Regions from separate parts of the Mesorhizobium sp. M1273 genome, predicted to be linked through region 2. Evidence: predicted binding sites of a transcription regulator. Region 2 holds the regulator's gene; the other holds the start of a gene.

Region 1 (14,982 bases), on a different contig from region 2:
CCTTTTCGCCATCTGCCACCACGATCCACAGTCCGCGTTTCAGTCTGACGTTGCTCATGGGGCGCTCCTTTTTTGATTTTTCGAACCCATCGCCGGGCCTTTGCCGCAGGGGTGTGACCGGGCCTGGGTCCATAGGGCAAACGCGTGCCGAGGCGGGAATGTTCCGGCACTCGGACCCGGTGCTCCGACAGGGGTCGGCGAGAGTGCGGGGCTGCCGTCGATCGCTCGGTCAGCATCCGGCGGCTTAATCTACTAAATTGATAGAATTTAGAAAAATCTGTTTTGTGGTTAGCTCCTCCGGCCGCTAAAAAGGCAGCGGATCAAGGGCTGCAACAGCAGCTTCAATCTGCCCCGCATTTGAATGTGGAATATTTTTCTCTTGGCCTTCATGCTTGCAGAAAAGAGATTGCCTGCTACGAAGCGATGCGCGAGTGGGTGCCTTCTGGTTTTTCGCGCCCCCGCGTAGAACTGACAAACGGTTCCAGGATTCCGCTCGTCATGCCGCAAGCCACACCCAAGCTCAATGCCTTTCCCGTCTTCATGCGGGTCGAGGGCGAAGCCATAGCCATCGTCGGCGGCGCAGAGGAAGCGCTGGCCAAGGCGCGGCTGCTCGCGCAGTCGAGCGCTGTGCTGCGCATCGTCAGCGATGAAACAAGCCCGGAGCTGCTGGCCTTTATCGCCGAGACGGGGGCCGCCCACATCGCCGACGTCTATGATGCAGCACATCTCAATGGTGCGGTGATGGTGTTTGCCGCCAGCGGCGACGAGGCGCTCGATCGCCGCGTTGCCGGGGATGCGCGCCGGCTGGGCATTCCGGTCAATGCCGTCGACCGGCCGGAGCTATGCGATTTCTTCACGCCGGCACTGGTCAACCGCGCGCCGGTCGCCATTGCCATCGGCACGGAAGGTGCCGGCCCGGTGCTGGCGCAGATGCTGCGCAGCCGCATCGACCGCATGCTGGCGCCCTCGCTCGGGCCGCTCGCGGCGCTCGCCGCATCTTTTCGCGACACCGCCGAAAGACTGCTGCCGAAGGGCAATGCCCGCCGCCGCTTCTGGAGCGATTTCTTTGGCGGCGCGCCGGCCCGCGCTGTCGAGGCAGGCGAGCTTTCGCAGGCGCATGATGCGGCCGTCGGCCTGCTGCTTTCGACAGAACCGGCATCGGGCCATATCGCGCTTGTAGGCGCCGGTCCAGGCGCCGAGGACCTTTTGACGCTGCGCGCCCATCGCCTGCTGATGGAAGCCGACGTGATCGTCCATGACGCGCTGGTGCCGGAGGCGATCGTCGCAATGGGCCGTCGCGATGCCGAGCGCCTGCCGGTCGGCAAGCGCAAGGGCTGCCATTCCAAGAGCCAGGCCGAGATCAATGCGCTGCTGGTCGAGCTTGGCCACGCCGGCAAGCGTGTCGTGCGGCTGAAGTCCGGCGACCCGCTGGTGTTCGGCCGGGCCGGCGAGGAGATGGCGGCACTTCGCGATGCCGGCGTCGCCTACGAAGTGGTTCCGGGCGTCACCGCGGCCTTCGCCGCCGCCGCCGATTTCGAACTGCCGCTGACGCTGCGCGGCGTGTCGTCGTCGATGGTGTTCACCACCGGCCATGACCTCAAGGGAAATTCGCTGCCCGACTGGGCAAAGCTCGCCATTTCCGGCGCGACGGTCGCCGTCTATATGGGCCGCTCGGTCGCTGCAGAGGTCGCCGGCCGGCTGATCGAAGCCGGCCTGTCGCCGGATACGGCCGTCGCCGTGGTCGAGAATGCCAGCCTTGCCAACCGCCGCCGTTTCCACGGCACGCTCGCCGACCTGCCGTCGCTGGAGGCGCGCGCCGACCTCAGCGGCCCGGTGATGACCATCATCGGCGACGCGGTCGCCGGCGCCAATTTCGAACGGTCCGAGCCGCTGGCGGCACACAGGCAGGAAAGCGTGGCGAGTGCTGCCGCGCAAGGAGTGAGCCAATGAAAGTCCTGACCGCGAACCGCCTCGCCGACGGCATAGCCGTCTGGTACGCCAATGGCGGCTGGGCCGAGATCATCGACCATGCCGACATCGCCCATGACAAGGCGGCCGAGGACCGGCTGGAGGCGATCGGCGCCAAGGCCTCCGCCAACAACGAAGTGGTCGACGTCAACCTGATAGACGTGACCGTGGCCAACGGCACGGTCGAAGCGGTCCGGCTACGTGAAAAGATCCGTGCCGCCGGCCCGACCACCCGCAACGACCTGGGCAAGCAGGCCCGTCCGCAAGCCGCACGCGCGGCATAGATGACACAAGCATGATCCCGATCATGCTCGAACGAAGAAAATAACGGGCGGACGCGCCCGGAAAGACCTGAATATGTACCGTTACGATGAGTTCGACCACGATTTCGTCAAGGCACGCGTCGCCGAGTTCAGCGACCAGGTTGCGCGGCGCCTTGCCGGCGAGATCACCGAGGACCAGTTCCGGCCGCTTCGGCTGATGAACGGCGTCTATCTGCAACTGCATGCCTATATGCTGCGCATCGCGGTGCCCTACGGCACGCTGAACAGCAAGCAGGTGCGCATGCTCGGCCACATCGCCCGCAAATACGACAAAGGTTACGGCCATTTCACGACGCGCCAGAACATCCAGTTCAACTGGCCGGCGCTGTCGGACATCCCGGCGATCCTGGCTGATCTGGCAAGCGTCGAGATGCACGCCATCCAGACCAGCGGCAATTGCATCCGCAACGTCACCGCCGACCACTTCGCCGGCGCCGCCGCTGACGAGGTTGCCGATCCGCGCCCCTATGCCGAAATCCTGCGGCAATGGTCCTCGGTGCATCCGGAGTTCTCGTTCCTGCCGCGAAAATTCAAGATCGCGGTGACCGGCGCCGAGCGCGACCGCGCCGCCATCCAGACGCACGACATCGGCCTGCACCTGAAGAAGAACGCCGCCGGCGAGCTCGGTTTCGCCGTCTATGTCGGCGGCGGCCAAGGCCGCACGCCGATGGTCGCCAAGAAGATCCGCGATTTCCTGCCCGAAGCGGATCTGTTGTCCTACTGCACGGCGATCCTGCGCGTTTACAACCTCTACGGCCGGCGCGACAACAAATTCAAGGCGCGCATCAAGATCCTGGTCCATGAGACCGGCGTCGAGGAGATCACCCGCCAGGTCGAGGCCGAATGGCAGGAGTTGAAGGACGCCGAGCTGAGGCTGCCGGAAGAAGACATCCGCGCCATCGATGCCTATTTCGCGCCGCCTCCGCTTGTCGACCGGCCGGAAGGCGACGAGGCGGTCAAGCTTGCCCGCCTCGACTCCAAGAGCTTTTCCGAATGGCTGGATCAGAATGTGGTCACCCATCGCCATCCCGACTACGCGGCGGTGACCATCTCGCTCAAGGGCATCGGCGAGACGCCGGGCGATGCCTCCGACAGCCAGATGGAAGCGGTCGCCGACATTGCCGAAAAATATTCATTCGACGAGCTGCGCGTCAGTCACGAGCAGAACCTGATCCTGCCGCATGTGGCGCGGGCCGACCTCAAGGCGGTCTATGACGCGCTTGTCGATATCGGGCTGGCGACGGCCAATTCCAACCTGATCAGCGACATCATCTCCTGCCCCGGCCTTGACTATTGCGCGCTGGCAACGGCGCGTTCCATTCCCGTGGCGCAGGAAATCTCGCGGCGCTTTGCTTCGCTGGAGCGCCAGCGCGACATCGGCGAATTGAAGCTGAAGATTTCCGGCTGCATCAATGCCTGCGGCCATCACCATGTCGGCCATATAGGCATCCTGGGCGTCGAGAAGAAAGGCGCCGAGCTTTACCAGGTGACGCTCGGCGGCTCGGCCGACGAGAACACCTCGGTCGGCGAGATCATCGGCCGCGGCTTCAGTTCTGAAGAGATCACCGATGCCATCGAGCAGATCGTCGAGACCTATCTCGGGCTTCGGCTGGACAGAAACGAAAGATTCATCGACGCCTACCGCCGAGTCGGTCCCGCGCCGTTCAAGGAGGCGCTCTATGCTGGCGAAGCCAAGGCCGCTTGACCGTATCGTCGACGTCGAGGCCGGCATCGCCGCCCAAGCGGCGGGTCTCGACGCGCTCTACGGCCATCTGAAGCCGCTGGAGATCATCGAGCGGTCGACCCGGGAGTTCTTTCACGGCGAAATTGCCGCCGTCTCGTCCTTCGGCGCGGATTCGGCGGTGCTGCTGCACATGATCGCCGAGATCGACCGCACGCTGCCGGTGATCTTTCTCGACACCGGCAAGCATTTCGAGGAGACGCTCGGCTATCGTGACGCGCTGGCCGCCGATTTCGGGCTGAGCGATATCCGGGTGATCAGGCCCGACGATGCGGCGCTGGCAAGGATCGACCCGACCGGCAATCTGAACGAGACTGACACCGACGCCTGCTGCGACGTGCGCAAGGTCGAGCCGCTGGCGCGCGGCGTCGAGCCGTTCCGCGCCTGGTTCACCGGCCGCAAGCGCTTCCAGGCGGCGACCCGGGCAGCGCTGCCGGTGTTCGAGGCGGTCGGCTCGCGCATCCGCATCAATCCGCTGGCGCACTGGACGACATCGGACCAGGCCGGCTACATGCGCGCGTATGCGCTGCGTGAAAACCCGCTGGTCGCCTATGGCTATCTGTCGATCGGCTGTTTCCCATGCACGCAGCCGGTGCAGCCGGGCGACGATGCGCGCAGCGGCCGCTGGGCCGGGCACGCCAAGACCGAATGCGGCATCCACTTGTCGGGGCTGGAAAGGTCGCTGACCGACGCATCACTTTAGGGTATATTGATATTCAGCCGGCCTGCAAACGGCGGCTTCCTGCGCTTCCGGCGCTCACGTACCCAAAGTACGCTCAGCTCCGGTTCTCGGAGGCCACACAGTTTGGTCGCTTCGCGCCCGCCTTCGGCTCGGCCTGACCTGAATCTCAACGCACCCTGAGGTGTTTTGCACTTTAGAATCTTTGGACTTGGGAATTTTCTTGATGAGCGACTTGATAGCCGAAAACGCCATGCGGCTGTGGACACCGGATGGGTTCCGCGAGGACGAGTGGGTTCATGCCGAAAGCGCCGAGGCGCTGGTCGGCAATGGCCGTTTCATCCTGCCGTTGCAGGCGTTTCTCGGCCTCGATCCGGAGGTGCGGCGGTCGGCGAAGGAGCGCATCGGTGTGCTGCTGCAGCCCGGCGATCAGCTCGAGAAGATCGCAGGCCTGCTCGATCAGCTGTCGCTGGTGGCGCTGGCGTTTCCGGCGTTCAATGACGGCCGCTCGTTCTCCAAGGGCGAATTGCTGCGCAGCCGTTATCATTTTGCAGGCGCTATGCGCGCCACCGGGCAGGTGCTGATCGATCAGCTGCCGCATATGTTGCGCCTCGGCTTCGATGAGTTCGAGGTATCGCACCCGGTGCTGCTGAAGCGGCTCGAGCAAGGCCGCACCGGCGGACTGCCGCTGTTCTATCAGCCGGCGGTGAAGCCGGAGGCCAAAGGCCCGAAATATTCCTGGCGGCGGGTGCGCGCCGGCTGATCCGCTCCAGAGGGCCAGAAGCCCTATCTGGTCGGACCACATTCCCGATTCAGCCTTTTATTTTGCGCCTCTCCGCCTTAGGATAGGCCCATTATTTCGCGATCCGAATAAATGTGGCCACAAGGGAGGAACCGGGTATGGCTGGCAAGAAGATATTGATGCTCGTTGGCGAGTTCAGCGAGGAGTACGAGATTTTCGTCTTTGAACAGGCCATGCATGCGGTGGGCCACACCGTCCATGTCGTTTGCCCCGACAAGAAGGCCGGCGATATCCTGAAGACCTCGCTGCACGACTTCGAGGGCCACCAGACCTATACGGAAAAGCTCGGCCACGACTACATCCTCAACAAGACGTTTTCCGAGGTCAATCCGGCCGACTACGATGCCGTCTACGCGGCGGGCGGGCGCGGGCCGGAATATATCCGCATCGACAAGCGCGTGCAGGCGCTGGTGCGGCATTTCCATGAGACGGGAAAACCGATCTTCACCATCTGCCACGGCGTGCAGATCCTGATCGCGGTCGACGGCGTGGTGCGCGGCAGGGAAGTCGCGGCGCTGCAATATTGCGAGCCGGAAGTCACGCTGGCCGGCGGCATCTATATCGATGTTGCGCCGACCGGCGCCCATGTCGACGGCAATCTTGTGTCGGCCAAGGGCTGGCCGGGCCTTGCCGCCTTCATGCGCGAATGCCTGAAAGTGCTGGGCACCGAGATCCGCCAGGGCGAGATCCTGATGCGCGACCAGCGCCAGGCGGCTTAAGCTCGGAATGTGGAGCCCGCCGCACCCCTAACGCATGTCGCGCAAAAGTGTTCAGCGGTTTTGCGATAACGGCATGCGTAAACAACAACCTAAAGCGCGTCGCATGAGGCCGAGCGCGACGCGCTTTAGATGCGGCGGTGCGTCTACACGGCCATCCGCGCTTCGCGGAACGATACCAGCTTGCTGCGGCTCTCGTCCCACAGCGCCAGCTTGACGCAGCGCAGGCTGTCGAGGAGTGTGACGCGGCCGATCTCACGCAGCTCCGGATAGTCCCTCAGCACTTCCGGAAGCCGGTAGCACGGCACCTTGGCCGAGAGGTGATGCACGTGGTGGACGCCGATATTGCCGGTGATCCAGTTCAGCACCGGCGGCAGGTCGTAATAGGACGAACCGTGCAGGGCAGCGTGCTGGAATTCCCACTCGGAGTCCTTTGTCCACTCCGTCTCCTCGAACTGATGCTGGACATAAAACAGCCAGATGCCGGCCGATCCGGCGAGGATGACGATCGGCAAATGCACGACCAGGAACGCGCCGGGGCCAACGAACCAGATGAGCAGCGCGGCGATGACCGCGATGGCGAGATTGGTCGACATCGACGACACCCAGGGGGTGAAACCGCCCCGCATCATGCCCAAGGGCAGTCTCTGCTCGAAAATGAAGATCCATATCGGGCCAAGGCCAAACATCACCAGCGGATGGCGATAGAGGCGATAGGCGAGCCGGCCCCGCCATGACAGTTGCCGATATTCAGCGACCGTCAGTGTCTTGATGTCGCCGGTGCCGCGCTCGTCGAGATTGCCGGCGCTGGCGTGATGGGTTGCGTGGGCGCGGCGCCAGCAATCGTAGGGCGTCAGCGTCAACACGCCAAGCACGCGGCCGATCCAGTCGTCGGCATAGCGGTTGGCAAAGAAGGAGCCGTGGCCGCAATCGTGCTGGATCATGAAGATACGCACCAGAAAGCCGGCTGCCGGAAGGATGAGGACCAGACCCCACCAATGGCCATAGGCATAAGCGGCCGAGGACAGTGCCCACAGCGTGGCGAAGGGGATGAGGGTGATGGCGAGTTCGACGGCGCTGCGACGCCTGTCGGGCTTTTTATAGCGCGACAGGATCTTCAACCAGGCGCGCTTGCTGTTTGCCACAGCTTCGGGGGAAATCATGTTCATCATGAAACATAGGCGGAGCGGCGCGCTGCCGCAAGGCGGAGATCACGCAAAGTTACTGCGGGTAAATGTCGCGCGATGGCGAGGAATTGCGGCCGCAATCGCAGGTCGCGTTGCTGGCGACGGTGTCTACCGACGGCGCCCGCCTGCGACCACCTTGGCTTCGACGCCGTCCAGGCGGTCGAGCAATTCCTTCAGACGGTCGGGAATATCGGACTCCGTGCGGAAGGCCGGTAAGGTGCGCAGAAAGCGCTTGGTCGCCTCGGTGCCGAGCTGGCGCCGGATATCGGCGGCGAGCCCGTCGCGTTTTTCGCCATTCCTGCGGGGCATCATCCAAAATCCTGTGTCGGCTTCGAAACTCTTCCAGGGGAGGAATGGTTCCCGCATTGTAGTGTCCCGGCAAGCAAAGCCGTCGGGTACGGTAAAGTTTGAATTAAAATCGAAAGGTCTGCGCCGTCCGCCAAGCAGCGACAGCGGCTGCAGTATCGCTTGCCCCTTGATTTTTGGCCGCTAAACCTCGATATCGGGCGCAAATCCACACCATTCGAAAATGACGGGAAACGGCGATGAGCGACCAGGCAAAAGACGAACGCGCGCCCGATGAAGCCGAGAAAACCGAGGCTGCCGCGGAGCCAAGGGAAGGTGGCGTCGACGGCGACTATGAGGCGCTTGTGCGGCTTCTGAAGGAAAACGAAGAGCTGAAGGATCGCGCGCTGCGCGTCGCGGCCGACATGGAGAATTTGCGTCGCCGCACCGCCCGCGACGTCCACGATGCGCGCGCCTATGCGGTTGCCAATTTTGCCCGCGACATGCTTTCGGTGTCAGACAATCTGCGCCGTGCGCTGGATGCCATCCCGGAGGAGGCCAAGGCGTCGGGCGATGCCGGCTTCAAGGCGCTGATCGACGGCGTCGAGATCACCGAGCGCGCCATGCTGTCGGCGCTGGAACGCCACGGCGTGAGGAAGCTTGAGCCCGAGGGCGAGAAATTCGATCCGAATTTCCACCAGGCGATGTTCGAGGTGCCCAATCCCGACGTACCGGCCAACACGGTCGTGCAGGTCGTGCAGCCCGGCTATTCGATCGGCGAGCGTGTGCTGCGGCCGGCCATGGTCGGCGTCGCCAAGGGCGGCCCCAAGCATGTCGCAAGCGAAGCGCCAGTCGAGCCGGGGCCGGTCAACGAGCAGGCTGAGAAAGATGCGTAAGTTAGGGGAGTAGGGGAATAGGGCAGTACGGGAGTAGGGAATAGCGCTACGTCGGGTAAAGTAGAGCAATTGCCTACTCGGGCCGTTGCCTTCTCTCCGCCTACTCCCCTATTCAGGCCGCAAACCGCTGCGCTTCTCCGCCATAATAATTGACGTAGCGGGCGCCGATCTCCTTGACCGGCATCACCACGAACACGTCGACCGTCGAGAATTCACGATCAATGACGCAACCGTCGCCGATGCGTGCGCCGACGCGCAGATAGCCCTTGACCAGCGGCGGCATCGCGGCGATCGCCGCCTTGGTATTGACGGCCTCGATCGGCATCAGATCCATCGAACAATAGCGCCCGGCGACGGCACGCACGTCCCAGGATGAATTCGTCCGGCAGTGGTGGGCAAGGTAGGTCAGCGCCTCTGCATGTGCCGCCGGCACGGTGCCGTGGAACGACGCGCAGCCGGTCATCACGCCAATGCCGTAATGATTGATATAGGCCCAGATGCCTTGCCACAGCGCCTCGATGGTGCGCTTCGAGCGGTATTCGGGCAGAACACAGGAGCGGCCGAGCTCGAGGAAGCGCTGGCCGGGATGCCGCGCGATCAGCTTGGTCAGCTCGAATTCACCTTCGGAATAGAAACCGCCGGCGGCCGCGGCAATCTCCTGCCGCAGCAGGCGGTAGGTGCCGACGATGCGGCGATGCTCGGGGCCGGAAAGCGAAGTATCGAAGACCAGCAGATGATCGCAGAGGGGATCGAAGCGATCGGCATCGCGGCGGTCCTGCATCTGGAACAGGTCCTTCCTGGCACCAAGCTCGTCGTAGAACACCCGGTAGCGCACTTCCTGCGCGGCAGCGATCTCGGCCTCGTTGCGGGCGAGCCGCACTTCGAGATTGCCGATGCGGCCGAGCGATGCGCCTTTTATGACGGCATCGGCGTTCCGGCCGACGAGCAAAGGCCCGCTGGCGTTCGGCCGAGCATCACATTCCGGCATGACTGTATGCACGAGTGATTCTCCTTCGAGCCATCCCTCTTGGCACGGGGATACGGTGTAGGTGCAACAGGATTGTGACAGTACCGTGATACGGCTCTGCGGGCAATACTTCGTCGACTGGGCAATCTATCAACCGTCTATGTTGTGCCTCAGGCGGCCGCTTGCCCTTCGACCGCATGAACCAGGGCATCGGGGTCGAGCGGCTTGGTGACGAAGCCGCTGGCACCGTGAGCGAGCACGGCGTGGCGCGTCTTTTCCTGGCTGTCGGCCGACAGCACCATGATCGGCACCGGCGGCACCGCGGTCTCCTCCTCATGGCGGCGGATGGCGGCGATGGCGTCCAGGCCGTCCATGACAGGCATATGCAAGTCCATCAGCACCACGTCGTAACGGTGCTTGTGGCCGGTGCTGATGACCGCCTCGACGGCGGCCTTGCCGTTGCCGACCACTTTCACGCGATGCCCGGCCTTCAGCAGCGTGGCGCGGGCCAGCATGGCGTTGATGTCGTTGTCCTCGGCGATCAGCACCGACAGGCCGTGCTGGCGGGCGCCAATGGCGTGCCCCGTCTGCGCGCCGCGCCTTTGCAGTTGCGGCTCGGCGACGACCGGCGCGTGGCTGGTCAAAAGCACGCGCAGCAATGTCTCACCGCGCACCGGCCTCGCAAGGAAGGTGGCGTAACCATTGGCACGGAACTCGCCAAGCATGCCACGGTCGGTCGGTGCGATCAGCGTCACTGCCTCGCAATCGGCAAATCCGCTCTGGCGCAGGCGCCTGAGCAGCCTGCCGTCGCTTTGCTCCATGGCAGCATCGATCAGCAGCACGTCGCAGCTCTCGGCGAAAGGGGTGGCCTGGGCGGCGGCGGTGGCCAGATCGACCGTGCCGCCATTGGCGCGAATGGTGCGGGCGAGGGCTTCGGCCTCGACCAGGTTCTTCGACACGATCACGGCATGCCGGCCCGACAGCGCGTCCTGGCGGATCTGCGGCGCCTCGACGGCGGAAATAGCGGGAATCTCGAAGACGAATTCGGACCCCTGGCCAAGCCGGCTCGACACAGAGATAGTGCCGCCCATGGCGGTCACCAGGCGCTTGGAAATGGCGAGACCGAGGCCGGCACCGCCATGCGCACGGGTCGAGGTGCCGTCAGCCTGTTCGAAGTCCGCGAATATGCGCTCCATGTCCTCCTCGCGCAGACCGGGGCCGGTGTCGGTGATGGTGAAGCGGATGCGGTCGGTGGTTTCGGTGCGGACGCGGGCGATGCTTGCCAGGACGCCGCCGCTGTCGGTGAACTTGACGGCGTTGCCGATGAGATTGAGCAGCACCTGCCTGACCCTGCCGGGGTCGGCGGTGATCAGCTGCGGCACGTCGGGTTCGACATGACAGCCGAGGCCGATATCCTTGGCAAAAGCCCGCGCCGCCAAAAGCTCGATGACATTGTCGGCGATCTCGCGCACCGACATCGGCTGCGGTTCGGGATCGAAGCGGCCGGCCTCGATCTTGGAGTAGTCGAGCAGGTCCTCGATCAGCGCCAGCAGCGCGCTGGCCGAGGTCGAGATGGCGCCGACATAGGTCCGCTGCTCGGGCGAAAGGCTGGTGTCGGCGAGAAGCCGGGCCATGCCCATGATGCCGTTCATCGGCGTGCGGATCTCGTGGCTGACGGTGGCGAGGAAGCGCGATTTGGCCTGGCTCGCATATTCGGCCCGCTCGCGGGCGGTGATCAGCGAGGATTCGGCGCGCTTGCGAGCGGTGATGTCGCGGGCGATGGCGCGATGCGAAACGGCGCCGCTGTCCTTGTCGCGCACCGACAGCTCGATCCAAGAGAACCAGCGTGGGCCGTCCGGCGTGCGAATGGCGACGTCGGTGGAACTCAGGCATTCATGGTCGGAAAACGCGGCGTCGGGGACGATGCCGACATCGATGCCTAGTTCGGCCAGGGTCTTGCCGGCAAGGTCGCGCTGGTCGGTTTCGACAAGGTCGGCGAAAACCTTGTTGGCGTAGACAATGTGGCCGTCGCGGTCACGATGGACGACGAGATCGCCGAGTGCATCGATCAGCCCGCGAAAGCGCTCCTCGCTCTCCTGCATCTCCCACATGCGGTCGGCCAGCGTCTCTATTTCGGCGCGGCTGCGGGCGGTCGTGGCATCGAGCAGGGCCACCGCGCGGCGCTCGGTGCGCCTGTTGCGCAGATGCATGGCGAGCCCGGCGATGGCTGTCGCCAAAAGGCCGATAGTGATGAAGATCGGCGCCCCGGTCAGATGCGAAAAGCCTGCCAGCACGACAATGGCGACGAGCGTCAGGAAGGGCAGGCCTTCGCGGTTGGAGGCCGGCAGTTCCGGCGCCAGCGGTGGCGCGGCGACAAGCTGCCGTCCTGGCGCCGCGGGGGCCGTCCCGTCGGCCCGTTCGGCTGGTTCCGCCTCTCTGATGCCGGGTTCCGCAATCATACGGAAATCCTGCCAGACAGAGCTTATCGAAGGTTGTGGTTGATCGCTCGAATTTTACCGGTCGCGCTCTTTTTTTTCCCTTGGGGGCTCACATATCCACCACCACGCGGCCGCGGATCTTACCCTCGACGATGTCATGCGCGGCGCCGATGATGCCGTCGAAGCCGATGCTCGTCGAAAGGCTGGCAAGCTTTGCGTGGTCGAGATCGGCGCCGATACGGCGCCAGGCCTCGAGGCGGACCGCCTTCGGCGCCATCACCGAATCGATGCCGAGCAGCGAGACGCCGCGCAGGATGAAGGGCGCGACGCTTGCCGGCAGGTCCATGCCGCCGGCGAGGCCGCAAGCGGCAACGGCGCCGCCATAGGAGGTCATCGATAGAACGTTGGCCAGCGTGTGGCTGCCGACCGCATCGACGCCGCCGGCCCAGCGTTCCTTGGCGAGCGGTTTTGCGGGCTGGGCAAGCTCGTCGCGTGAAATCACTTCCGCGGCGCCGAGGTCGATCAGATAGGGGCTTTCGGCAGCACGGCCGGTCGAGGCGATGACGTGATAGCCGAGGCTGGACAGGATCGAGACCGCGACCGAGCCGACGCCACCGGCAGCGCCGGTCACCGCCACCGGGCCGCGATCGGGCACGATGCCGTGGCGCTCCAGCGCGATGACGCAAAGCATGGCGGTGTAGCCGGCGGTGCCGACCGCCATCGCATCATGCGGGCTCATGCCGTCCGGCAACGGCACCAGCCAGTCGCCCTTGACGCGGGCGCGCCCTGCAAAGGCGCCGAAATGCGTCTCGCCGACGCCCCAGCCGTTCAATATGACCTTGTCACCCTTGCGCCAGTCAGGATTGGAAGACGAGATGACGGTGCCGGCGAAATCGATGCCCGGCACCAGCGGCCAGTGGCGGATCACCGGCGCCTTGCCGGTAATTGCAAGACCGTCCTTGTAGTTCACCGTCGTCGCCTCGACCGCGACGGTGACGTCGCCCTCCATCAGGTCTGCCTCGGTAAGCTCGGTCACCGCGACCGACTGGTTTTTCTCGGCGTCACGCGAAACGAGGATGGCTTTGAAGGTTTCGGGCATTTTTTCTCCTCGGGCTTGCAGATCAGAATGTGTGGCGCCAGGCGAGTGAGGTCAATCGCTCGACGCTCCGCGCCGCCAGCCAATGAGTTCGTCGAAGACGACCAGCACCGCACCAACCGAAATGAAGGCGTCGGCGAGGTTGAAGATCGCGAAGGACCAGACCGGCGTATGGAACAGGACATAGTCGATGACATGACCGTAGATTGCGCGATCAATCAGGTTGCCGAGCGCGCCGCCGACGATCAGTGCGAAGCCGATGCGGGCAAGCAGGTGGCCGGGCGGCGTGCGGGCCGCAAGATAGAGCACGAAAGCGACCACCAGAACCGCGACGACCACCAGGCCGGTGTCGCCGAAGGACGAAAACAGCGAGAACGCGATGCCGGTGTTGTAGGTGCGGTACAGCGCCAGGAACGGAAGCAGGTCGAGCCGTTCCTGAAAGGCAAGACCGGTTTCGACTAGGTATTTCACCCACTGGTCGAGCGCTATCGCGGCGACGACCAGAAGAGCATACGGCCTCCAGGACTTCATGGTTTGCAGTTTCACGGTTTGAGATGTCACGATCTGGCGTCCTCCGGGCCGAGCTTCAGCGCGCCGCGCCGGATCTCGAACAGCATGACGCCGGTGGCCACTGCAAGGTTGAGCGAATCGGCGCGGCCGGCCTGCGGTATCCGCAGCAGTTTGTCGCAGCTTGCGGCAAGCTCGTCAGGCAGGCCTTGCTGCTCGTTACCCATCATCAAAAGCACCGGGCCCTTTGAAAAATCGACCGAGCGGTAGTCGACCGCACCCTTCAGGTGGGTGCCGGCGACGAGGCCGGGGAAGCTCGTTCGCCAGGCGAGAAAAGCTTCGGGCGACGCCTTGGCGACCGGCACGGCGAAAATCGAGCCCATGGTGGCGCGCACCGTTTCGACCGAAAAGGGATCGGTGGTCTCGCCGACCAAGATGACGCCCCTGGCCCCGACAGCGTCGACCGTGCGGATGACGGTGCCGAGATTGCCGGGGTCGCGGACGCGGTCGAGCGCCACCCAGACGTCGCCGTCACGGGCGCGGATGTCCTTCAACGGCAGGTATTTCTGCGAGAACACGCCGACGACCATTTGCGGATTGTCGCGGCGGGTGATGGCGACCAGCACTTTTTCCGAAACTTCAAGGACGGTGCCGCCGGCGGCGACCGTGCGCGCCGCGACCTTTTCAACCGCCATATTGCCACGTCCGGCCTTGGCGAAGACCAGTGTCCTGATCGACCAGCCGAGATCGAGCGCGTCGATGACCAGCTTCAGGCCTTCGGCCATGAAGGAATTCTGCTGGTCACGGAATTTCTTCAGCGCGAGCGCCTTGATGTCCTTGACCAGCGGGTTGGCGAGGCTGGTGACTTCCTTCACCTGCCCTGGCGCGCCCGCGTGCCGTTCGTACGCACTCATTCAGGCCACCCAGCGCGAGAACAGCGAGGTCGAAAGCGCCCGACCGGCAGATTTCTCGCGGATGATCAATTCACCCGACTCGACCGTGCCGCCCATGCCGGCGAAGGTGTCGCGCATCAGGGCATGGATGGCGAAAAAAGAGGCGCGGATCGAATAGGCGGTCAGTACCACGGCGAGCGGCTTCGGCGTCAGGATCGTGCGGCAGATATCGGTCAGCGCCGGCAGGTCCTCGAACAGCTGCCAGACCTCGCCTTTCGGTCCGCGGCCATAGGCGGGCGGGTCGAACAGGATGATGTCGTAGCGGCTGCCGCGGCGCTCCTCGCGTTCGGCGAATTTCACGGCATCGTCGACGATCCAGCGGATCGGCTTTTGCGACAAGCCCGCCATTTCCTGGTTTTCGCGCGCCCAGCCGATCGCCTTCTTGGAAGCATCCACGTGGGTGACCTCGGCGCCGGCACGCGCC
Region 2 (14,982 bases):
GCTCGGCCTGATCCTCTTCGTCATCACCTTCCTGATCCTCGCCGCCGCCCGCTATATGCTGATGCGGATCGACGCCCGTACGGGAGCCTGACCGATGTCGACATCCTCATCGCTCCACAGCCGCCGCAAAGCCAGGAATTCGGTGATGATGGCGCTTTGCGTCGTCGCCGCCGGCATCGGGCTTGCCTGGCTGGCGCTCATTCTCGGCGCGTTGGTCTATAAGGGCACAGCCGGGCTTTCGCTCGCGGTCTTCACCGAGATGACGCCACCACCGGGCGAGGCCGGCGGCTTGCTCAATGCCATCACGGGCAGCCTGCTGATGACGATCATCGCCGTTGTCGTCGGCACGCCGATCGGCGTGCTGGCGGGAACCTACATGGCCGAGTATGGACGCTTTTCGCGCATCACCACCGTCGTCCGCTTCATCAACGACATCCTGTTGTCGGCGCCGTCGATCATCATAGGCTTGTTTGTCTATGAGCTGATGGTGCGGCCAATGGGACATTTCTCGGCCATTGCCGGCGCCGTTGCGCTTGCCATCCTGGTCATTCCGGTGGTCGTGCGCACCACTGAAGACATGCTCAACCTGGTGCCGAACGCGTTGCGTGAAGCCGGTGCCGCGATCGGCGCGCCGCGCTGGGTGGTGATCCGTTCGGTCGCCTACCGCGCCGCATTGTCCGGCATCGTCACCGGCATATTGCTGGCGATAGCACGCATTTCCGGCGAGACGGCGCCGCTGCTCTTCACCGCGCTCAACAACCAGTTCTGGAGCAGCAATATCAACGCGCCGATGGCCAGCCTGCCGGTGACCATCTTCCAGTTCGCTCTCAGCCCTTACGAGGAATGGCAGCAACTGGCGTGGACCGGCGCACTCATAATCACCCTGACGGTTCTGGGCTTGAGCATCCTCGCCCGCAGCCTTACCGGACGCAGAGAGGACAGATGACACAGATGTTGTCCCCAGACATGACGATGGCCGAAACGGTCGCCGAGAAGACGAAGATCGAGGTCAAGAATCTCAACTTCTACTACGGCCAGAGCAAGGCGCTGAAGGACATCAGCCTGTCGCTGCCTGAGCGCAGTGTCACGGCCTTCATCGGCCCTTCGGGCTGCGGGAAATCGACGCTGCTGCGTGTATTCAACCGCATCTATGAGCTCTACCCAAAACAGACGGCCGAGGGCCAGGTGCTGCTCGACGGCAAGAACATTCTCGACCGGTCGCAGGATCTCAACCTCCTCAGGACCAAGATCGGCATGGTGTTCCAGAAGCCGACGCCGTTCCCGATGTCGATCTACGAGAACATCGCCTTCGGCGTCAGGCTCTACGAGAACCTCGGCAAGTCCGAGATGGACGGCCGCGTCGAACAGGCGTTGAAGCGCGCCGCGCTGTGGAGCGAGGTCAAGGACAAGCTCAACGCCAGCGGCTTGAGCCTATCCGGCGGCCAGCAGCAGCGGCTCTGTATCGCCCGCACCGTGGCCGTGAAGCCGGAAGTCATTCTGCTCGACGAACCGGCTTCGGCCCTCGACCCGCTGTCGACTGCCAAGATCGAGGAACTGATCGACGAATTGCAAGCCGACTACACGATCGTCATCGTCACCCACAACATGCAGCAGGCGGCGCGCGTGTCGCGCCAGACGGCCTTCATGTATCTGGGTGAACTGGTCGAGTTCGACCGGACCGAGAAGATCTTCACGTCGCCCCGCGAGAAGCGCACGCAGGACTACATCACTGGCCGCTTCGGCTGAGCCGTTCCGATCATGCATATGAGGACAGGACCATGGGCGAACACACAGTCGCTTCTTTCGACGAGGATCTCGAGCAGATCAGCAAGCTGATCCGCGACATGGCCGACCTCGCCGGTTCGATGGTCGGCGGGGCGACCAAGGCGCTGTTGAATTCCGACAACGTGCTGGCGCAACGCGTCGTTTCCGACGACGCCATCATGGATGCGCGTCAACGCGAACTGGACGACCGCGCCATCACCCTGATCGCCAAACGCCAGCCGATGGCCCACGATCTTCGCCATGTGGTCGGAGCGATCCGCATGGCGGGCGACCTCGAACGCATCGGCGACCTTGCCAAGAATATCGCCAAGCGCGTGAGTGCGGTCGGCCTCAGCGCCACGCCGCGGGACCTGTCGCATTCCATCGACGCGATGGCGCAGCTGGTTCTCATCCAGGTGCAGGGTGTCATCGAGGAATATGCTGCAGGCGATGCGGCCGCGTTGGCCAAGCTTCGTGCCGCCGACGAGCGCATCGACGTTAAATACACGTCCGTGTTCCGCGAGCTGTTGACCTACATGATGGAAGATCCGCGCAACATCACCGCTTGCACGCACCTGCTGTTCTGCGCCAAGAATCTGGAGCGGATCGGCGACCATGTCACCAACATCGCCGAAAATGCGTATTATGTGCTGACCGGCGAGCAATTGCCGGTCAATCGTCCGAAGCAGGACGAAACGACAATGTCCGCACCGGTGACATGATGGGGGTGCCCAGCCGATGATCGCACCACGCATAATGGTGGTGGAGGACGAGGAGCCGTTGGGTGTGCTGCTCCGCTACAATCTCGAATCCGAAGGCTACCAGGTCGAGGTGGTGACACGCGGCGACGAAGCCGAGATCCGTTTGCAGGAGAATGTGCCCGACCTTTTGGTGCTCGACTGGATGATACCAGCGGTTTCCGGCATCGAGCTCTGTCGTCGGTTGCGGGTGCGCCCCGAAACCGAGCGGCTGCCGATCATCATGCTGACCGCGCGCGGCGAGGAGAGCGACCGGGTGCGCGGTCTTTCGACCGGCGCCGACGACTATCTGGTCAAGCCGTTTTCGACACCGGAATTCATGGCCAGGGTCAAGGCGCTGCTGCGGCGCGCCAAGCCGGAAGTGCTGTCCAGCGTGCTGAAGGTCGGCGACATCGTGCTCGATCGCGAATCGCACAGGGTCTATCGCAAGAAGAGCGAAATCAGGCTCGGGCCGACCGAATTCCGGCTGCTCGAGTTCATGATGCGGCATCCGGGCCGTGTCTTCTCGCGCAGCCAGTTACTCGATAATGTCTGGGGGGAGACAATCTACATCGACGAACGCACCGTCGACGTGCATGTCGGGCGGCTGCGCAAAGCCGTCAACAACGGCCGGATGCCGGATGTCATCCGCACCATCCGCGGCGCCGGCTATGCGATCAGGGAAGATTGACCCGCCTGGTCAGGCTACGTTCTTTCTGACGCTGGGCCTCATTTGCGCGCCCGGCGCGAAAATCTCCTGGTCGACGAAGCTTAACGCCCGCATCGCGCAGCCTTCGCGGATCAGAGGCAATTCGTTCGGCTCTGTATCGAAGGAGATCGAGCCTGAATGCTGGCCGCCGGCGGTCTGGGCGATTGCCTTCCGCAAGGCCGGCTCGATCAGATCGAAGGCGGCGGCACTGGCGCCGACCATCGCGACCGGTGCCGGATCGATCAGCGCGAACAGCGAGCCGAGACCGAAACCCAGCGCTTCGCCGGCCTTGCGGTAGGCCTCGCGTTCCGGCCCATCTTTCTCGCGCGCCCGGGCCGCCAGTGCGCGCATGTCGGCGTCGCTGACGTCGGCGACCGGTTCGCTGTCTTCGCTCATCTGCCTGGCGTTGCGCCAGATGGCGTAGTTGCCGGCATACGCCTCGATGCAGCCGCGCCGCCCGCAACGGCAGAGCGCGCCGCCCGGACGATGGATCATGTGGCCAAATTCGCCGCCCGAGGAATGCGTCCCGGTGAACAGTTCGCCCTTCAGCACCAGCCCCATGCCGATGCCATGCGAAAGCAGGATGGCGATGAAGTCATCGCGATAGCGATCCGGATTGCGCCAGCGCAAAGCCACCGCCATCATGTTGCAGTCGTTCTCCACCGTTGCCGGGATGCCGAATTCGTCCTCCAGCATGTCGGCAAAGGCGATGTCGGTCTGCGGCGTGATCGGCGACCACAGCATGGCGCGTGCAGGGGAGTCGGTAATGCCCTGAATCGCCAGGGCGATGCGGGCGACACTGCGGACGTCAAGATCTGGATCCTGCAGCCGGCGCCGGACGATGGCCATGCATTCACGGATCAGCTCGTCGCGCGGCATAGTCAGCGTGTCCAGCCGGCGCTGTTCCTCGGCGACCACCTGTCCCGTGTAGTCGATAATGGCGGCCGAAAGGAAATTCAGCGACAACACCACGGTCAGCACCGCCGCCGCTTCCGGGTTGAGGGCGAGGCCGACTTGCGGACGACCGCGTTTCAACGAAACGGGCTCACTTGGCTTGCTCTCGGCGAGGATGCCTTCCCGTATCAGGTCGGAAGAAATCGCCGATATGGTCGAATGACTGAGGCCGGTGGTAGCTGCGATCTCAGTACGCGATGGCTGGCCGGCCCGGCGCACCGCCGAGATCACCATCGCCCGGTTGCGCCGGCGCAAATCGTCATGGCGGATTCCGACCGACATTGTTTTGCTTTCCTCCCGGTTGCCGCGGCCGCTCATGAACCGGAAGCCGTCGGTAATGTCCGACAAATAGTGTCGGATGAGGCAAATAGTGTCAGATGCAGGTGGCGCTGTCATCGTTTATTCCGACGCTCGAAAAAACTCGCAGAGTCATCAAAATCCATCAGAATCGATGTTGACAGCAGCCGGAGATCGGACCAGTATTTTTTCGAGGCTCGAAAAAATTAGAGCTTCTAAGCTGGTCTTTGAGCCAATTGGTCACGCCGTACGCGGCGCAGGGAGGATATGATGAAGAAATTCACGACCGCCATTCTGGCGGGTGTCGCCATGACGCTGGCGCTGGCGTCGGTGGCGCAGGCTAAAGACAAGGTCATCGGCGTTTCCTGGTCGAACTTCCAGGAAGAGCGCTGGAAGACCGACGAGGCCGCAATGAAGGCGGCCATCGAGGCCGCAGGCGACAAGTATATTTCCGCCGACGCACAGTCCAACCCCGGCAAGCAGCTCACCGACGTCGAGAGCCTGATCTCGCAGGGCGCCAACGCACTGATCATCCTGGCGCAGGACGCCTCGGCCATCGGGCCGGCCGTGCAAAAGGCGCTGGACGAAGGTATTCCGGTTGTCGGCTACGACCGGCTGATCGAGAACAAGGACGTCTTTTACCTGACCTTCGACAACAAGGAAGTCGGCCGCATGCAGGCCCGGGAAGTCTTCAAGGTGAAGCCGGAAGGCAACTACGTCTTCATCAAGGGTTCGGGTTCCGATCCGAATGCCGATTTCCTGTTTGCCGGTTCGATGGAGGTGCTGAAGGCGGCAATAGACAGCGGCAAGATCAAGAATGTTGGCGAGGCCTATACCGACGGCTGGCTGCCGGCCAACGCTCAGAAGAACATGGAACAGTTCCTGACCGCCAACGACAACAAGGTCGATGCCGTGGTCGCGGCCAATGACGGCACTGCCGGCGGCGTCGTCGCCGCGCTGACAGCGCAAGGGCTGGCCGGATCGGTTCCGGTTTCGGGCCAGGACGGCGACCACGCCGCGCTGAACCGCATCGCGCTCGGCACACAGACCGTGTCGGTGTGGAAGGATGCGCGCGAGCTCGGCAAGAATGCCGCCGAGATCGCCTCGCAACTGGCCGACGGCAAGCAGATGACCGACATTGCCGGCGTGAAGGATTTCACCACGCCCGGCGGCAATGCCGTCAAGTCGCTGTTCCTGACCCCGGTCGCCATCACCAAGGACAACCTCAACGTCGTCATCGACGCCGGCTGGATCAAGAAAGAAGAGGTCTGCGCCGGCGTGACGGCTGGCACTGTTGCAGTCTGCAACTGAGCCGACGTTTCCGAGAAGTCCGAACGCCGCGGCCGCTCGCCGCGGCGTTTTTCAACAAGAGTTGTTTTTCCGCTTCCGGCGGATAACTTCTAGGCTGCTTCCGGCATCCGCGACAGACGGCAACCCGGCGGGAGAAACATCATGACCGACACGACGTCCAACACGCCGGTCGACAACACGGCAGACCGGGCACGGGAATCCGAGCTCGGCATCGTTGCCCGATTTCTCAAGGCAACCGAACTCGACACGCGCATGCTCGGCATGGTCGGCGCGCTGCTGGTCATCTGGGTCGGCCTGCATGTCGTTTCCAGCGTACGGCTCGGCGTCAATCCGTTCGACTTCGACAGCCGGACCTTCCTGACGCCACGCAATCTCTGGAACCTGTCGGTGCAGACTTCCGCCGTGGCCATAATGGCTGCCGGAATGGTGCTGGTTATCGTCATGCGCAATATCGACCTGTCGGTCGGTTCCGCCGAAGGCCTGATCGGCGTGGTCATGGGCTTTGCGCAGGTGCATTTCCTGGTGCGAATGATCGGTCTGCAATTAGGCAATCCCTGGATCTGGATCCTGGCACTGGCCATCGGCCTGGCGCTTGGCCTTCTGATCGGAGCGTTCCAGGGATACATCATCGCTTATCTCGAGGTGCCGGCCTTCATCGTGACGCTGGGCGGCCTTCTGGTCTGGCGGGGTGCCGCATGGTGGGTCGCCAGCGGTCAGACGATTGCGCCGCTTGATGCCACTTTCCAGCTGATGGGCGGTGGGCCGGCGGGTTCGATCGGCGCGCGATGGAGCTGGATCGTCGGAATTGTCGCGTGCCTGGCGGTTGTGTTCATGCTGCTCAACGGGCGGGTGCAGCGCAAGCGGTTCCGCTTTCCGTTGCGCCCGATCTGGGCCGAGACGTTCCTCGGTGTCCTCACCTGCGCTGTCATCATGGGCGCCATATGGCTTGCCAATTCCTATCCTTGGCCGGTCGGCATCGTGAACAGATATGCGGCGGCCAACAATATAACGGTTCCCGAAGGCGGGCTGTTCATCGCCCATGGCATCGCCATACCCGTGCTGATGGCTGTAGCCGTAGGGCTGATCATGACCTTCATCGCCAAGCGTACCCGTTTCGGCCGCTATGTCTTCGCCATCGGCGGCAATCCGGAAGCAGCCAACCTTGCCGGTATCAACACGCGCTGGGTGACCATGAAGGTGTTCATGATCATGGGCGTGCTGGCGACGATCGCCGCGGCGATCTCGTCAGCCAGGCAGAACTCGTCGACCAATGCGCTGGGCACGCTGGACGAGCTCCTGGTCATCGCGGCGGCGGTGATCGGCGGCACGTCGCTCGCCGGCGGCTCCGGCACAGTGCTCGGCGCCATGCTCGGCGCGCTTTTGATGCAGTCGCTGCAGTCCGGCATGGTGCTGCTCGGCATCGATTCGCCGCTGCAGAGCATCGTTGTCGGAGCCGTGCTGGTGGTCGCGGTGTGGCTCGATACCGTCTATCGCAAACGGGTCTGAGCATGATCCCGCAAGGTGGAAACCGGTTTTCGTACAACTTGGTGCTCAAGCAGGATCTATAGGGAGGAAGGACGAGCATGGCAGACAAATCCGCTCCCACGCCGCTGATCGACATGCGCAACATCTCCATCGCTTTCGGCGGCATTCGCGCTGTCGACGATGCCTCTGTCGACCTTTTCCCGGGCGAGGTGATGGCTTTGCTCGGTCACAACGGTGCCGGCAAATCGACGTTGATAAAAATCCTGTCCGGCGCCTACAAGCGCGATGCGGGCCAGATTTTCGTCAACGGCGAGGAGGCTTCGATCTCCAATCCCCGCGACGCCAAGAAGTACGGCGTCGAGACGATCTACCAGACGCTGGCGCTGGCCGACAATGTCGATGCGGCCGCCAACCTGTTTCTCGGCCGCGAGCTGATGACCGGCTGGGGTACGCTAGACGACGTCGCCATGGAGGCCGAGGCGCGCAAGGTGATGGGCAGGCTCAATCCGCGTTTCCAACGCTTCAAGGAGCCGGTGGTAAAGCTTTCGGGCGGCCAACGGCAGTCGGTGGCGATCGCCCGCGCCATCCTGTTCAATGCTCGCATCCTGATCATGGACGAGCCGACGGCGGCACTCGGGCCGCAAGAGACGGCGCAGGTCGGCGAACTGGTCAGGCAGCTCAAGGCCGACGGCATCGGCATCTTCCTGATCAGCCATGATATTCACGACGTGTTCGAGCTTGCCGACCGTGTCTGCGTCATGAAGAACGGTCGGGTTGTCGGAACGGCGCGCACAACCGACGTCACCCAGGACGAGGTGCTCGGCATGATCATCCTCGGCAAGTGCCCACCCGGCGCCATTCCGGGGCCGGGCGCGCTGAAGATCGCCGCATGAACGAGAATTAGCCGGCTAATCACACGCCGCCAAAATGTGCCAGCCGTCACCATGCTTTGGCCTCGCCATTGTGTTGGCGTCAGGACTTGCCCATAAAGATGCCGAACCGTCCACGGGACGTATCAGCAATTGAAGAAGCTTTTTCCGACCGTCGCTTTTATCGCCGTCGCGCTGATCAGCCTGACGATGGCGGGTTTTGCCTATTTTGCCACCCAGGAGGCGGCCCGCATTAAATTCGAGGCGACGGCAGACGACGCGCTTAACCGGATCGAAAGCCGCATCGACCTGGACCTGTCGCTGCTGCGTTCGACCCGGGCGCTGTTCGACGCACGCAATGGCGGTATCTCGCAGGGCGAGTTCAAGGCTTTCTTCAACGCGCTCGACGTCGACAATAATTTCGCCGGCCTGCGCGGCATCGGTTTCCTCCGCCTGGCGAAAACTGGCAACGAGGCGGCGGTCGAGCGCGACATCCTGCACGATCACGGCGCAAGCCATCCGATCTATCCCGACACGAACTTACCGTGGCGTACGCCCATCGTGCTGTTCGAACCGCTGGATCCGTCCAACAAATCCAGCATCGGCTACGACATGTTCACCGGGCCGGCGCGGCGCGAGGCGATCGAAAAGGCGATGGCCGACGACCAGCAGCACGCCAGCGGGCTCGTGCAGCTCGGCAAGGATACGGGTGCCGCGCAGACCTTTACCGGGTTCCTCGTCTTCGTCCGGCTCAATGTCGAAACCGCGCCGGACGCCGTGAACGCGACGAGATCCTCGACTGCCGGCTTCCTTTATGCGGCCTTCCGCGCCCGTGATCTGTTCCAGGCTGCGCTCAGCCGGGCACCATTGCTGCCGGTCAACACCGAGATCTATGACGGCACGGTGGACAGCGACAACCTGCTGTTCCAATCGGAAACGCCGCCTGTTTCGAGCCTCGGCGACAGGCTGCTGGTCACCCGCAAGATCACCGTCGCCGGCCGGCCGTGGGTCGTCCTGTTCAGGCCGACAAGTGCTTTCTCGCAACCTTCCTCGCGCGCCATCCCGGTGATGCTCGGATTGTTCGGACTGCTGCTTGCGGGCGCCATCGCGCTGGTGGCCCGCTATCAGGAGCGGGCCTATGAGGCGGTCTCGCTGCTTCACGAAACGACCGAAAAGAGCCTGCTGGAAAAAGATCTGATGCTGCAGGAGATGAAGCATCGCATCAAGAACTCGATCACGCGGGTGCTGGCAATCGCGCGCCAGACAGCATCGCACACCACCGACGTCCAGGAATTCTCGGCTTCTTTCTCGGCCCGGCTGCAGGCGATGGCGGCTTCCCAGGACATGCTGACGCGCTCACGCTGGCAGAAAGCCGATCTCGGCGACCTGCTGCGCATCGAGCTAGGCCAGGTGTTCGGCAGTGAGCTTCCTGAAGGGCTGCTGTCGGGACCGCAGGTTCTTCTCGATGAAAAGACGACGCAGGCACTCGGCCTCGTCTTTCACGAACTGGCGACGAATGCGCTGAAGCATGGCGAAGCCGGCAATTCAGTCGGTGCGCTGAAGGTCGACTGGTCGCTCGAAGCCCGTAGCGGCACCCGGACATTGGCTCTCAACTGGCGCGAGGCCGGTCAGAAGAAGCTCGAGACACCGGCAAAGAGCGGTTTTGGCACCAGACTGATCGATCTCAACGTCACGCGCGAATTGCGTGGCACAATCAGGCGCGATTTTCGCGAAGATGGCTTGAACGTGGAAATCAAGGTTCCGCTGCCGGCCTGAAACGCCGTCTCGTGGGCCGCATCGCAACAGCGCTTTAAAGAGCAAACGCGGAGACAGGTGGCCTGCCTCCGCGTTTGCTGTCCGCCTGGAGCTCGAAACTAGTTGCAGCGAGCTGTGTAAATCCGGCCGTGACGATCTCTGTATTGGCAGTAGCCATTTTGCAGACGGCGAACGAGCAGACCGCCAATCGCACCAGCGCCGGCGCCGATCAAAGCGCCCTTGCCGCCGCCGACAGCGCCACCAATGAGCGCGCCGCCCACAGTGCCGATACCCACGTTCTCTTCCGTGGTGGTGCAGCCGCTGACCGCAACCACGGCAACCATGGCAATAATCATCTTCCGCATGGAGTCATCCTCACTTTTGTCCTCACTTTAATAAGCTCCAGCCGCCATTTAGCATGAAAGTACGGCCTTTGCCCGCACGATTTCATTGTTGATTAAGATAGTCTTTTTCGGGGCGTGCGCCGTTCGATGCTACCACGAACCCGGAAATCTCCAAGGACGCATCGAGCGTGCCGTTGGGGCGCACGTTCCAGACGATCCTGTCATGGTCGTTCTCGAGCGCCGGATCGACGGCAAGGCATCTGGCGCCGACATGTTGGGCCTGGTCCTGCAGGTCAGCGACCGCGAACGGGCACGGCCGAGCACTCGGGCAGTGGTTTCAAAGCGATCAAGCAGAGGCGAGTTCGATTCAGATCAGTTGGGACGCGGCGGTCAGGACGATCGCGGCCATAAGCGCGACGGCGGCGAAGCGGAGGGGCGAAGCACGAGGCGCGGGCGTTGCGGGCGCGTCGGGATCCTGAAAACCGCCCATCGAGACGCGAGCGGCCTGTTCCAGTCTGTTCACGTCTGCAGCCGTCAACGCCCATTCCCTTCACTTTGTGCCAAACTCAATCCGGCGGATCGGCACGTTCGCACAGGATCGGACTTTATGGTGAACAGTCGGTTAAAGATGGCGATGCGCAGCAAGCCTTCGCGCGGCGACCGCCGCTCGTTAATCCGTCTCGAAATTACCGTGAGGAACGACAAGGCGGTATTCGAGGCGGTTCCCGGTGATCTCAAGGGTCGCCGTTCCATTCAATGAAGTGGGCACGACGCGTTCGAGCGCGACGCTGCCAAAACGCTTCTCACTGCGCTGATTGTCGTTGGCTCCGATCACTTCGGCCCATGTCAGCGACAGCGCAGGCTCGCCAGCGGAAGCTGCCGTCAGATCGGCCGTCACCTCGACGAAACCGTCGCTGCGCGACAGTGCGCCATAGCTGACCGAATTGACGGCGAGCTCATGCATGGCCAAGCCGATGTGCAAGGCGGCATTGGGGTTGAGATATGGATTTGCGCCGCGGAAACGTAGGCTGTGCAAGGGATCCGCGCCGTACCTGCCGACCTGACCGGAAACCAGCTCGCGCAGCGCCGCTCCCCGCCAGTTGGATGACGTAACCAAATCCTGCGAGGAGGCCAGCGACTGCAATCGGCCCCGGAAGCGCGTCAGGAAATCGTCAATGCTGCCGGAATAACGGCCCGTCTGGGTGGCGATGCTCTGGATGATGGCCAAAAGGTTCTTGGAGCGATGACTGACTTCGCGCAGCAGCGCCTTCAACGTCTGCTCCCGGCGTTTCTGCTCGGTTGTTTCGACCATGGTGGTCACGACGCCCTGCACCGCGCCGGTCTCGCTGCGGTCGGCGTCTATCCACACCTGAAACCAGCGGGCGCCGTCATCGGCCGGCACGCTGAGCTCAAGATGTTGAGGATTGCCGGAGACGATGACGTCGTGCTTGGCGGCGCCGATACGCTCTGCCTGCGCCGGCGGCAAGATGCCGTTGTTGTCGGAGGCATCGGAAGTCCAGGGCGCGCGCATGTTGCGCGCCCACACCGTCTTCATCTCGCGATCCTGGTACAGGACGGAAATCCCGGCATTGTGCAGTGCATGGAGAAGGGCCCGACCAAGCTGCATCCCGCTTTCGGCGGGATGCAAAGCGATGATCTCATCACTCTGGCCGCGGTCTTTCATTTTTCCGACTCTGGAACGCATCGGTCAATTTGCTCAACCCATGTCGGGCTGAACGGTTCGCGGAAAAATGGGTTCCAAAAGGAGGAGGTTCGTATCAAACCTTAAAAAGCGGTCCGCCGAGCGGCATCCCGTTGGAGGACACTGCCCGGCGGTGGCTGGAAACCGTTTGAGGGGTGCGGCTTCCAGTGTTCGCTTGAATGGCCGCTTGGCATTCACGCTCGTCTGATCAGGCCGGCAATAAGCGATATGATCAGGAAGGCGAGAAAGATGAAGAACAATATCTGCGCTATGCCGGCCGAGGTGCCAGCGATGCCGCCGAAACCAAGCGCACCGGCGATGATCGCCACGACGAGAAATACGAGCGCCCAGTAAAGCATGATCGATCTCCTTCCAATGCTGCGGTGAAAACGTGATTCGCCTCCGTTTGTTCCACCATTTTCCGAAAAAGACGATGCTGAAAATCTTCAGGGCCCGAATTGCCGCGGTGTGTGGAAAGGTCCAGTTGGTTGCCCCAGTTGGTTGCCAGTGAATTGAGCCGGCGCCACGCCCATCTGATCCGAGAGAGCGGCTGTCTCGGCGGCCGCAGTTCGGCCGTCCGCTGTTTCATGCCGCGGCTTTCGCGTGCCGGTCAAAGAACAGGGCCTGGCTGATAAGAGCCTTGACCATGTCCGGATTGAACGGCTTGGTAACCAGGAAAGCCGGTTCCGGCCGCTCGCCGGTGAGCAGGCGCTCGGGAAAGGCGGTGATGAAGATCACCGGTACCGAGGTCGACGACAGGATCTCATTCACGGCCGCTATGCCCGAACTTCCGTCGGCAAGCTGGATATCGGCAAGCACCATCTTTGGCCGCGCCTTGCCGAACATCGCCACCGCCTCGGCGTGGGTGCGCGCCGTTCCGACGACGCGGTGGCCGAGGCTTTCGACCATTTCCTCGATGTCCATGGCGATCAGCGGCTCATCCTCGATGATCAGCACGTCGGTTGCCACCTGACGGGAGATCTCGTTGCTCGCCTGCGCGAGGAGTTCGGAGAATTCCTGTTCGTCTACGTCGAGAATCTCCGCCGCCTCGTCTTCGCTGAAGCCTTCGACCGCCACCAGCAGAAAGGCTTGGCGGGGGCGAGGCGCAATTGCATTCAGATTGGCCGCGGCACGCTGTTCCCATGCCGACTGGGCATGCTCCTGCGGAACGCGAATGGCCACTGAGGTGAAGAGCTTGGCAAAGACCTTGTAGAGCGCGATGCGGTCGTTCGATGCGTTCGGAAAGATGTCGACATCGGCAATGATGGCCTCGAGCATTGCGGCGACCAGCGCGTCGCCGCTCTCCTGCGATCCGGATACTGCGCGCGAGAAGCGACGCAGGAACGGCAGGTGCGGAGCGATGGTTGCTGATAGGCTCATATTGGACGTCTCCCTCATATGACGTGATTGCATGTTACAGCTAAAAAACGGTTCGCAAGCCCAGAGTTGAAAACGCGGGTTCTGCGAAAAAGTTCCGATCATGCGGAACTAAATATATGGGCTGGCGTTTAGGGGCGGGTTGGGCAACCAGACGAGGCTGCCGCTTGCCTTGCGTTATGTGTTGAAGGGCGGCTTAAGGCTGGGACAAAAGGGCGAAATGAAGAACATGACGAAAGCTACCATGGGTGGCGTTGGCAACGGGCGCCGGGCTGCTTCCCGCGACCCGCTTGGGCCGAACTCGGAAATCGGCCGCAAACTCAAACAATACTACGACGAGCTGGTCTCCGACAATGTGCCGGATCGCTTCGCCCAACTGCTCAGCCAGTTGGAAAAAGCCGAACCTGTACAAAAGAAGGACTGAGGCATGGCGGCCGTCTCCCAGGGCTTCAAGACCGACTTGCTCGGCTCGATCCCGAGCCTGCGGGCTTTTGCCGTGTCGCTGACGCAAAACGCCGACAAGGCCGACGACCTGGTGCAGGAAACATTGGTCAAGGCATGGGACAAGCATGAAAGCTTCCAGCCCGGCACCAATCTGAAGGCATGGCTGTTCACGATCTTGCGCAACGAATTCTATTCGCAGATGCGCAAGCGCGGCCGCGAGGTGCAGGACAGCGATGGCGTCATGACGGCCAGGCTTGCCGTTCACCCGGCCCAGCACGGCCAACTTGACCTCGAGGACTTTCGCGGCGCGCTCGAATTGCTGCCAGAAGACCAGCGCGAAGCCATTATCCTCATCGGCGCGTCGGGCTTCTCCTACGAGGAAGCGGCCGAGATCTGCGGCTGCGCCGTCGGAACGATCAAGAGCCGCGTCAGCCGCGCCCGCACACGGCTGCAGGAAATTCTGAAGATCTCGGGTGAAGACGAGTATGGCCCGGACGCAATTTCGGCTCAGGTAACCGGGTCGACGGCTGCGTGAAGCGCGGCGTGTTCGAACCGCTCCGCGCCTCAGCGGAGATGCGTTCGCCTGCAGGCCGCCGCCACTGCCTCGACGAGATCGTCTCCCGAATAGGGCTTGGTGACCAGTCTGACGCCGGGAAAGGATTTCTTGATCTCGTCCGTATCCGAATAGCCCGAGGCAAAGACGAACGGGATGCCCGCTTCACGCAGCCGCGAAGCAAATTGGAGCGTCGAAACGCCGCTCAGCATGAGGTCGACGATGGCCACATCGAACTGCGCGGCAACGTCTTGCTGTTCGATCTCAGTCAGATCACGGGCGATGACCACATTGAGCGCGCCGTAGTCGCGGCAAAGCTGCTCGATATCCATGGCAATCAGGAACTCATCTTCCAGGATAAGAATCCGCAAACCGTCAAGTGATGCGCGCACGCAGCAATATCTCCTTAAATTCGTCTCGATCGTGAAACCGGGGAAGTCATGATCGTTATTTGGCATACTGTCATTCAAAAAAGACGCGCTGGCGCGGATGCGTCGGCCTCGGCCCATGCAAGGCATTTGCAACGCGCGCTGCCGGAGATAGGGTTAGAAGAGGTTCGTGCCGGAACCTTGGGGTCTGTCGGGCGTTTCGACCGAGCAAAAGCATGGAGAGTGAAGCAATGGCGACTGCCGCAGGAAAGGCCGCGAACGAAGCCCGCACGAATTCCGATATTGAGGCCGA

Evidence for each region. Region 2 encodes PhoB, which activates phosphate uptake and scavenging genes when phosphate is short. Its sites were predicted from a motif close to TGTCATNNANCTGTCAT; they were not measured.
Region 1: a site for PhoB is predicted at 9,649-9,665, ahead of olsB (l-ornithine N(alpha)-acyltransferase). Genes of this name have one in related genera too.

Annotation. Positions count from the first base shown of each region.
Region 1 is NZ_JAMYLV010000004.1:203,604-218,585, reverse strand. It holds gene NKH30_RS06990 (baeRF12 domain-containing protein) at 1-58, opposite strand, end outside; gene cysG (siroheme synthase CysG) at 499-1,950, shown strand; gene NKH30_RS06980 (DUF2849 domain-containing protein) at 1,947-2,252, shown strand; gene NKH30_RS06975 (nitrite/sulfite reductase) at 2,326-3,996, shown strand; gene NKH30_RS06970 (phosphoadenylyl-sulfate reductase) at 3,971-4,735, shown strand; gene NKH30_RS06965 (DUF934 domain-containing protein) at 4,938-5,474, shown strand; gene NKH30_RS06960 (DJ-1/PfpI family protein) at 5,612-6,232, shown strand; gene NKH30_RS06955 (fatty acid desaturase) at 6,376-7,398, opposite strand; gene NKH30_RS06950 (hypothetical protein) at 7,525-7,728, opposite strand; gene grpE (nucleotide exchange factor GrpE) at 7,962-8,597, shown strand; gene olsB (l-ornithine N(alpha)-acyltransferase) at 8,710-9,585, opposite strand; gene NKH30_RS06935 (PAS domain-containing hybrid sensor histidine kinase/response regulator) at 9,735-12,023, opposite strand; gene acuI (acrylyl-CoA reductase (NADPH)) at 12,112-13,101, opposite strand; gene lspA (signal peptidase II) at 13,153-13,629, opposite strand; gene NKH30_RS06920 (TrmH family RNA methyltransferase) at 13,656-14,519, opposite strand; gene NKH30_RS06915 (RsmD family RNA methyltransferase) at 14,520-14,982, opposite strand, start outside.
Region 2 is NZ_JAMYLV010000005.1:190,798-205,779, forward strand. It holds gene pstC (phosphate ABC transporter permease subunit PstC) at 1-91, shown strand, start outside; gene pstA (phosphate ABC transporter permease PstA) at 95-946, shown strand; gene pstB (phosphate ABC transporter ATP-binding protein PstB) at 943-1,746, shown strand; gene phoU (phosphate signaling complex protein PhoU) at 1,779-2,486, shown strand; gene phoB (phosphate regulon transcriptional regulator PhoB) at 2,503-3,192, shown strand; gene NKH30_RS08385 (ROK family protein) at 3,202-4,446, opposite strand; gene xylF (D-xylose ABC transporter substrate-binding protein) at 4,732-5,772, shown strand; gene NKH30_RS08395 (sugar ABC transporter permease) at 5,914-7,278, shown strand; gene NKH30_RS08400 (ATP-binding cassette domain-containing protein) at 7,356-8,150, shown strand; gene NKH30_RS08405 (CHASE domain-containing protein) at 8,280-9,902, shown strand; gene NKH30_RS08410 (YMGG-like glycine zipper-containing protein) at 10,001-10,246, opposite strand; gene NKH30_RS08415 (hypothetical protein) at 10,593-10,763, opposite strand; gene NKH30_RS08420 (sensor histidine kinase) at 10,896-11,930, opposite strand; gene NKH30_RS08425 (DUF1328 domain-containing protein) at 12,122-12,286, opposite strand; gene NKH30_RS08430 (response regulator) at 12,513-13,307, opposite strand; gene NKH30_RS08435 (NepR family anti-sigma factor) at 13,525-13,728, shown strand; gene NKH30_RS08440 (sigma-70 family RNA polymerase sigma factor) at 13,732-14,283, shown strand; gene NKH30_RS08445 (response regulator) at 14,313-14,810, opposite strand; gene NKH30_RS08450 (ElaB/YgaM/YqjD family protein) at 14,921-14,982, shown strand, end outside.